DNA from 2 places in the Terrabacter sp. LjRoot27 genome. Region 1 is predicted to be linked to the other one. Evidence: predicted binding sites of a transcription regulator. Region 1 holds the regulator's gene; the other holds the start of a gene.

The links. The regulator LexA, encoded in region 1, represses DNA repair genes until DNA is damaged. The targets are predictions, from matches to a motif close to TCGAACANNTGTTCGA.
Region 2: the regulator LexA is predicted to act here: its motif matches at 3,324-3,339, upstream of ACSQ2D_RS02100 (HNH endonuclease signature motif containing protein).

The regions. Positions count from the first base shown of each region.
Region 1 is NZ_CAXUSS020000001.1:2,857,447-2,861,909, forward strand. Features, by position in the region: gene ACSQ2D_RS13285 (alpha/beta hydrolase) at 1-96, opposite strand, end outside; gene ACSQ2D_RS13290 (hypothetical protein) at 150-449, opposite strand; gene ACSQ2D_RS13295 (LysM peptidoglycan-binding domain-containing protein) at 777-1,190, opposite strand; gene lexA (transcriptional repressor LexA) at 1,419-2,144, shown strand; gene ACSQ2D_RS13305 (hypothetical protein) at 2,277-3,188, shown strand; gene ACSQ2D_RS13310 (phosphotransferase) at 3,192-4,235, opposite strand; gene ACSQ2D_RS13315 (Sir2 family NAD-dependent protein deacetylase) at 4,219-4,463, opposite strand, start outside.
Region 2 is NZ_CAXUSS020000001.1:458,324-462,786, reverse strand. Features, by position in the region: gene ACSQ2D_RS02120 (diacylglycerol/lipid kinase family protein) at 1-329, opposite strand, end outside; gene ACSQ2D_RS02115 (DUF1345 domain-containing protein) at 481-1,119, shown strand; gene ACSQ2D_RS02110 (ATP-grasp domain-containing protein) at 1,116-2,411, opposite strand; gene ACSQ2D_RS02105 (alpha/beta hydrolase) at 2,484-3,194, opposite strand; gene ACSQ2D_RS02100 (HNH endonuclease signature motif containing protein) at 3,377-4,463, shown strand, end outside.

The DNA of each region.
Region 1 (4,463 bases):
GGCCAGACCGAGCACCCGGCACCGGCGCTCCTCGAGACGCCGACTCAGCTCGACCAGGGACTGCGGCCGGCAGGCGCGCAGGTCACCGACCGTCATGATCAGCGACGCGTTCGAACCGGTCCCGCCCAGGCTCCCCGGGCTCCCCGCGCTCATCGGGCGCCACCGGGCGACCGCACGGCCAGACGCGCCGCCTGCTCGACCGCGTCATAGGTGTCGGCCGCGGCGGCGAGGCAGCGACCCAGCTCGCGCAGCTCCCAGCGCATCCCGGCCAGCCGCGCCTCCCAGGCCGCCGCCACCTGACCGAGGCCCGAGGCGACACGGCCCCCGGGCACCGCCGCGCCCAACGGCCGCAGCTCGGCGGCGATCTCCAGCCGTTGCACCCGCGCCAGCACCTCACCGATCGAGGTGGCGTCGTCGCGCAGCGCGTCGGTGTCCACGTCGTAGCGCATCCCCTGCTCCCTTCCCGAGGCAGCAACGCTAGGCCGGGCCCGGGACGGCGGGAGCCCGTCATCCACAGGACCGCGGTCGAGCCCGGTCGCGCGGGCGACCTTGCGCCACAAGGACGGCGCCACGACCAGGGGTCGGGACAGCAGGACGCCGCACCCCCGGTCAGGGGTGCGGCGTCCGGGGCAGGAACGGCGGGGTCGAAGCGCCGCTACCGCCAGCCGCTGAAGGTGGAGCCAACGCGGCGGATCAGGAGGGCCGGGACCGGCGCAGCCGAGCACACGGCAGACGACACGGGACGGGCTCTGGACGGGCTGGACGGGCTGGACGGGTCAGCGACCCGGGACGACGAGCTGCTGGCCGCTGTGGATCGCTGTGGTGCTGAGGGCGTTGGCGATCTGGAGCTCGACGACGCCCTCGGCCGTGGTCAGCTCGGGCAGCTCGCGGGCGGCGATGCCCGACAGGGTCTGGCCGGACTGGACCGTGATCGTGCGTGGCTCGCCCGTGGCCGACGCGAGCTGGCCCGCCAGGCCGACCCCGAGGACGGAGACGACGCCCGCGACGAGGAGCGTGACGACGAGGCGGCCGAATCGCGTCAGGCGCATCGGCGGCCTCGCGGCACGGGCCGCACGCGCGGCCTCGGGCCCGGTGGGGACGAGGACGAGGCGAGGCCGGCCGGTCGACTGCGACCGCGCGGGCTCCTCGGTGTGCGGCTGACGAACGGCCTCGAGGACGATGGCGCTCATGGTGACCTCCCCTTGCTCCTGAACTGGCGAACACATGTTCGATAGAACGTCTGTACGAGTTGTAGCACGTATGTTCGACGAAGTCGAGACACGCATCGAACAGGTGTTTGGCAACTGTGTTCGAACTGCGTAGTCTTTCCTCACACCACAGACCTCACCAGCCACCACTGACACTGGCCCCACACCCAGCGTCACGACGCGGTCTGACGAGCCGACGAAGGGGACACCATGGGCGTGACCGAGCTTCCCGATCGCGAGACCGGCGACGGTCTCACCGTCCGCCAGCGGCGGGTGCTCGAGGTCATCCGCAACTCCGTCGACCGGCGCGGCTACCCGCCGAGCATGCGCGAGATCGGCGACGCCGTCGGCCTCGCCAGCCCCTCGAGCGTCTCGCACCAGCTCAACGCCCTCGTCGCCAAGGGCTACCTGCGCCGCGACCCGAACCGGCCGCGGGCCCTCGAGGTCGTCTCGCCCGACGCGAAGGCCGAGGAGCTCGGCTACCGCGGGGGCGACGCCACCGCGCCGCGTCCGCGCGGCGACCACTACGACACGGAGACCGACTCGGGCGATGCCCGCCCCGAGGCGTCGTACGTGCCGGTGCTCGGCCAGATCGCGGCCGGTGTGCCGATCACGGCCGAGGAGGTCGTCGAGGACGTCTTCCCGCTGCCCAAGCAGCTCGTCGGCGAGGGCGACCTCTTCCTCCTCAAGGTCAACGGCGACTCGATGGTCGAGGCCGCGATCTGCGACGGTGACTGGGTCGTCGTGCGCCAGCAGCAGCACGCCGAGAACGGCGACGTCGTGGCCGCGATGCTCGACAACGAGGCCACGGTCAAGACGTTCAAGCGCACCGACGGGCACGTGTGGCTCATGCCGCACAACCCCGACTTCTCGCCCATCGACGGCGACCACGCGACGATCCTCGGCAAGGTGACGGCGGTCCTGCGCCGGCTCTGACAGCGCCCGCTCCCCCACCGACGACGGATGCCGTCGGCGCCCTCCGCGCCGACGGCATCGTCGCGTCCCGGGAAGCGTATCGGGTGAGGCGGCGACAGACTCTGAGCCGTGAGCCCTGCGAAGGAGACCGCCATGGCACCTGGCCGCACCCGCGACGTCGTCCTCACCTACCGCTACCTGCGCGGCGCGATGATCGCGCTGCTGCTCTTGCTGCTGCTCTCGGTCGGCTACCAGTGGTGGTGGGAGACCGACCACTCGTGCTGGCTCGGCTCGATCAGCGCGTACTACTACACGCCGGCGCGGACCGTCTTCGTCGGCTCGCTCTGCGCGCTCGGGGCCAGCCTCATCGCCTACAAGGGCCATTCGCCCGAGGAGGACGTGCTGCTCAACTTCTCGGGCTTCATGGCGTTCGTCGTCGCCATGGTGCCGACGGTGCCGGACGGACGGTGCGGGCCGAACGCGTACACCCAGACCCCGACCGAGATCGCGGCGGCCGTGCGCAACAACATCTGGTCGCTCGTCGTCGTGGCGGTGCTCGCGGCCCTCGTGGCCGCCTGGCTCAAGCGGGGCGCGATGACGCGCGACCCGTCCGAGCGGCCCACGGTGCGCTCGGTGGTCGTCTCCGTCGTGTGCGGTGCGGTCCTGCTCGGTGAGCTGACCCTCTTCCTCGTGCTGCGCGACCGCTTCATCGCGCTGAGCCACGGCATCGCCGCGGGCACCATGGTGGCCGGGGTCATCGCGGTCATGGTCCTCAGCGCGCTGAGGGCCGAGGAGCGGCACCGGGGCGCAGCCGGGGCCGCGGGGGCGAGCGGGACCGCCTACAAGCGCATCTACATCGCCATCGCGGTCGCCCTGGCCGTCGCCCTCGGGGTGACGGTGCTGACGGCCCTGACGGTGAGCGGCTTCGACCACCTCGTCCTCATCGCCGAGGTCATCATCATCGTGCTCTTCGCGGCGTACTGGGGCGTGCAGACCAAGGAGCTCTGGGACCTGCGCGAGGCCGACGGCACCGAGGCGCGGTCGGCTCGGTCGGTGGCCGAGTAGCCCTCAGGACAAAGGCGGTTCGTCGCCCAGGGCACCGAGCCACCAGGTGCCTGCATCGCCGTGCTCGACGGCCTCGGCCGGCGTCAGCGTCGCGGTGACCCGTAGCCACGACTCGGCCCGGCCGAGCCGACCGAGCCGCAGCGCGGACGGCAGCGCCGCCCGCAGCTCACCGGCCGGGACGACGTCGCCCCAGACCTCGAGCGCGGCGTCCCCCACCCGCCGCAGCCGGGGATCGTCGGGGGTCGTCTCGAAGCGGTGGAGCAGCACGTTGAGCGGGACGAAGAGCGCCGAGAGCGGGTGCGCGAGCAGGGCGTCGCCGAAGTCGAAGAAGCGCATCCCGTCCGCCGTCGCGAAGACGTTGCTGGCGTGGAGGTCGTTGTGCACGAGGCTCTCGGGCAGGCCGAGGGCCTGGACGTCCTCGGCCCACGCCGTGACCGCGGGGAGCAGGGCGCGCAACCGGTGCGCGACGTCGCCGGACATGCGGCGCGGGTCGTCCGTGGGCAGCCCCGTCAGGGACGCGACCCGCGCCTCGACGTACGCCGCCGCCTCGGCCGGGCACAAGCTCGTGACGCCCGCAGCGACGAGGTCTGACCCGTGGCCGACGAGGTCACGTTGGAGGCGCATCGCCTCTGCGGCGACTCGGCACCAGGCATCGACGTCGTCGTCGTCGACCGTCTCGGCGAGGACGGGACCCTGGTCGGGGACGAGGTGCAGACCCCGCTCGAGGTCGACCGCGACGACCGGGACGACCCGGCGGGGCGAGAGCCGGTCGAGCACGACGAGCAGCGCCGCCTCGAACGACTGGTGGTCGCAGTTCTGCTTGGCCCAGTAGGTGGCGCCGTCCGACGCGGCTGCGCGCCACACCGTCGACCACGGACGCTGGTGCACCGCCTCGAGCGACACGAGGTCGGCGCCGAGACCGCCCAGGACCCCACCGACCCAGTCGCGCAGCTCGCCCTCGAACGCGGCCGAGGTCCAGCGGACGGACGGCCCGGGCCCGGACTCCGGGAGGGCGGCATACCAAGGCAGCTCAGTGCCCGAGAGCATCACGCAGCTCCGTCAGGGTCGTGCCGAGAGGCGCGTGGAGGCGCAGGGTGGCCTCGGCGTCGCCGCGCGTCGCCGAGCGGGTGACGATCGCGACGGGCACATCGCGCTGGTGCGCGCGACGGACGAAGCGGTAGCCGCTCATGACCGACAGCGACGACCCGAGGACGAGGACGGCGCCGGCACCCTCGACGAGCGAGAAGCAGTGCTCCACCACCGCCTTGGGCACCG
Region 2 (4,463 bases), 2.4 Mb from region 1:
ACGGGAAGGCCGAGGTTGCGGGCGAGCAGGTTGCCCGTGCCGCCGGGTAGCAGGCCCAGCGCCACGTCGCTGCCGACGAGCGCCGAGGCGACCGCGCGAACGGTGCCGTCACCACCCAGCGAGGCGACGACGTCCGAGCCGGCGCGGACGGCCTCGCGCCCCTGCTTCTCGCCGGTCTCGTCCTTGGTGGTCTCGATCCACGACGGGTCCTCCCAGCCGTGCCGGGCCGCTGCCTTGGCGACGAGCTCCTGGGCGGCGACGAGGTCGTCGACCTTGACCGGGTTGTAGACCACGGTGAGGCTGCGACGAGCGCTGGGCGTGTCTGACATGTGGGGATCCTAGGGCTCGGGGCGTGAGGGGGGGGGCGGCCGTCGAGCGGGGCCAGTGCGTGACATACCCCGACCGGGCACCCAGCCGACCACCAGCGCACCACCAGCCGGCGTCCAGCCGTCGAGCCGGTCGCGGCGGTAGCCTCCGAGGATGCCCACCATCCGGCGTCGTCTCGCCGTCGCCGTCGTCGTCGGGGTGCTCGCCGGGGTGCTCGTGCCGCTGGGACCAGCCCACGGATTCCTCGTCCACGGGCTCGCCGGCTTCGTCGTCGCCGGGCTCGCCTTCGCCGTCCCGCTCCTCGTCCACGTCCTGGGCCACGACGCCGACACGACCCGCGAGAAGGTGCAGGGCCGCGACGGCGACGCCGCCTGGTACGACGTCGTCGTCATCCTCGTCGGGCTCGCCAGCCTCGCGGGCGTGACCATCCTCCTCGTCGGTGGCCGCGCCCTGGGCGGCGCCGAGGTCGTCGACGCGGTCGTCGGGGTCGGCGCGGTCGCCGTCGGGTGGCTCTGCGTCCACACCGTCTACGTGCTGCGCTACGCCCGCGTCTACTACGCGAGCCCGCGCCCACCCATCGACTTCAACCAGGACGAGGACCCGACGTTCTCGGACTTCGCCTACTTCTCCTTCAACCTCGGCATGGCCTACCAGGTCTCGGACACCGACCTCAGGAGCTCGGCCGTGCGCCGGGTCGTGCTCGGGCACACGCTGCTCGCCTACCTCTACGGGACCATCGTCATCGCCGCGACGATCAACCTCGTCGCGGGCATCGGCGGCTCGCTCGGCTAGGAGAGGCCGAGCCGCGCCTTCTCGTCGGTGACCCACAGGCCGATGAGCCCGCCGAAGTGCGCCATGAAGCGGTCGCGCTCGTGCGCCGGGTAGGTCGTGACGACGGTCGAGCGGAGCAGGTTGGTGAACACGTCGGACTGCACCCACTCGAGGACCGCGGTGTCGAGGTGCGGCAGGTGGCGCTCGCACCACGCCCAGTAGGCGGCCGTGTCGAAGTACTCGTCGGCGATCGCGAGGAACTCGTCGAGCTTCTGCTCGTCGGTGAGGTCCTCGCGGTCGGCGACGTCGAAGTAGCGGCGCATCTCGAGGTCCATCGGGCCGCGGCGACCGGTGATGACGCAGAAGGTCGACCACCGCACGAGCGCCTTGATGGCCCACGGGAAGTAGTAGTGCAGCGACGTGACGGCGACGTCGGGGCAGGCGTTGGCGTAGTCGATCGGGTAGACGTCGTCACCCTTGACGAGCATCTCGCACGAGTTGAACTCCCAGCCGAACATCGCGTTGACGATGCGGCTGATGGCCGCGGTCTGCTTGCCGGCCGACGGGGACAGGAAGTCGTGGCTCACGGCATACCGGTTGTGCATCGGCTGCTCGGGCCGGAAGTCCATGACCATCGTCTCGGGACCGATCGACAGGGCCCGCGCGAAGTGGTCGTACTCGATGGTCGACTGCAGGTGCATGAGCATCTCGCCGGACTCGTCGTAGGCCTTGACGAGGTCGGTCTCGTCGTTGATCCGGGAGACGCCGCGCCAGCCGCCGCCGTCGAAGGGCTTCATGTACATCGGGTAGCCGAGCCGGTTGGCGATCGCCTTGAGGTCGAACGGGCGGTTGTACTTCGCGGACGTGTAGGCCCAGCGGACGTTGTCGACGGGGTGCTTGTAGGGCACGAGCCACGTCTCGGGGACCTTGAGCCCGAGGCGCATGAGGGCGACGTAGGCGCTGTGCTTCTCCATGGACTGGAAGGTGAAGGGGCTGTTGAGCAGGTAGGTGTCGTTCATCAGCGCGGCCTTCTTGAGCCACTCGCGCGGGTGGTAGTACCAGTAGGCGAGGCGGTCGATGACGAGCTCGGTGCGCACCGGCTGGCGCAGGTCGAACGGCTCGATGGTGAGCCGCTCGCTCGTCAGCTCGTGGGTGACGCCGTCGTCGGTCGTGATCGGCCCGACGAGCGCGAGCAACGCCTCGAAGGCGGTGGGCCAGTCCTCCTCGGCACCGAGCAGGAGCCCGACGAGGTGCGTCCTCGTCGACGAGGTGCTCGATGCGGCGGACTGGTCCTGCTGTGCGGTGTCGGTCATCGTGCTGCTCCTACCGTCGGGGGTCGGGTCATCGACTGCGATCCTTGCAGGAACCGCGGCGTCTGTCGCCGGTCAGCGGGTGGCCGGACGGGCGAGCAGGTCGAGCAGGTGCGGGTCGAACGCCGACTCCCACGAGCGCCAGTCGTGCCGGCCGGGCAGCTCGGTGAAGGACACGTCGTGACCGCTCGCGGCGAGGGTCTGCGCCATCTGGCGGTTGTTCGTCAGGTTGCCCTCGTCGGTGCCGCACGTCATGACGATGCGCGCGTCGGTGCGGCGTCGCCGGGCCCGCCTGACGTTGGTCACGAAGGTCGTGACGCGGTCCCAGAACTCGAAGTCCTCCTCGTCGTCGACGCGCCTGCGGAAGAAGGACCCCGACTGCAGGAAGAGCCCACCGAACGGCCCCGGGTGGCGCCACTCGGCCTGGAGGGAGGCGAGCGCTCCCAGGCTCGCCCCCATGAGGGTCGGCCTCCCGTCGATGGCGTATGCGGTCCCGACCGTCGGGAGCACGTGCGCGGTGAGCGCCTCCGCCCAGAGGGGGTTGGCGGCATACCGCTCGTTGCGCGCTCCGGGCTCGAGCAGGACGACGCGGGTCGGTGGGACGCGGCCGGCGTCCGTCGCGGCGCGCAGGACGGAGAGGAGGTGGGCGCGGCGGGAGTACTCCGGACCGTCGTGGGCCACGAGCAGCGGGAGCGCGTCGGCGCGTCGCGTGCCGACCGGCGTGACCACCGCGAGCTCGATGTCGCCGACCGGAGTGCCGGTGACCGTCAGTCTCGTGCGCGCCATGCGGAGACCCTATGCGCGGATGCCGACAGGGACACTCCTGGTCGTCCACAGGTCGCTTCAGTCCTCGGGTTCGACTGCAGGAGAGACCAACTCGTTGTCCACAGATTGGCTCCGCCTCTTGAAACGTGATCGAACACCTGTTCTGATGGAGGTCCTGAAGATGCCATCGAAAGGAGGTTCCCGTGCCGTACGTCGCGTCGCCGGCCGAGACCTCCGCCGTGCGCTCGGGAGGGCCCTGGCCGGTGCTGCGTGCCCGATGGTCCTCCGACCCGGACCACTGGGCGCGCACCCTCGACCCCGTCCTCGACCCGGTCCTCACGCAGCTGCGCGCGGGGCGCGGGCGGGCCCGAGCGGCGGCGGCGCTCGAGGGGCTGGCGCGGGCCGGGGAGCGGGTGCTCGCCGCGATCCAGGCGCTCGAGGTCGCCAAGGCCCGCCTCGAGGCCGACCTGCTCGCCGCGTACGGCGCACTGGCCACCATCGAGGCCCAGCAGATCGACGCCCTGCCCGCTGGTGCCGCCGCCCGGGTGTCCGCGCGGGTCTCTCCCGAGCGGGTCGTCACCGAGGAGATCGCGCTCGCGACCGGCGTCGGCACCGGTGAGGTCGCCCGCCGGCTCACCCTGGCCACCGCACCCCGCCGGCACCGAGTCGTCCTGAACGCGCTGCGCGCCGGGCGGCTGTCGCTGCACCGCGCGCTGCAGGTCGCCTCCGACACCGCGTTGCTGCCCGACGCCGACGTCACCACCGTCGCACAGGCCGTGCTCGCCCCGACCCGCGACGGCCAACCCCTCCCGCAACGCACCTTCACCGCCCGGCTGCGGCGCGCGATCGCCTCGGTCGACACCCGGGGCAGCGCCGAGCGGCACGCGCACGCCCGGGCCCGGCGCGGGGTGTTCGGCCGCCTCACCGACGACGGGATGGGCTGGCTGACCGTCACCACCGACGCCGCGTCCGTCGCCGCGGTCATGGACCACCTCGACACCACCGCGCGGGGACTGCGCGGCGCGGGCGATGCCCGCACCCTCGACCAGCTCCGCGCCGACCTCGCCACCGACGCCCTCCTGCGCGGATCGGGCACCACCGAGCCCGGTCCCGCCCACGCGGCCGCTGGTCAGGCGGCATCGCTGGCGTGGATCGTCGTGCCCTTCGAGGTCGCCACCGGACAGGCCGACACCGCGTGCGAGCTGCCCGGCCACGGCTGGGTCACCGCCACCCACGCCCGCGAGATCATCACCCGACCCGGCTCCGTCTGGGCCACCCTGCCCGTCGACC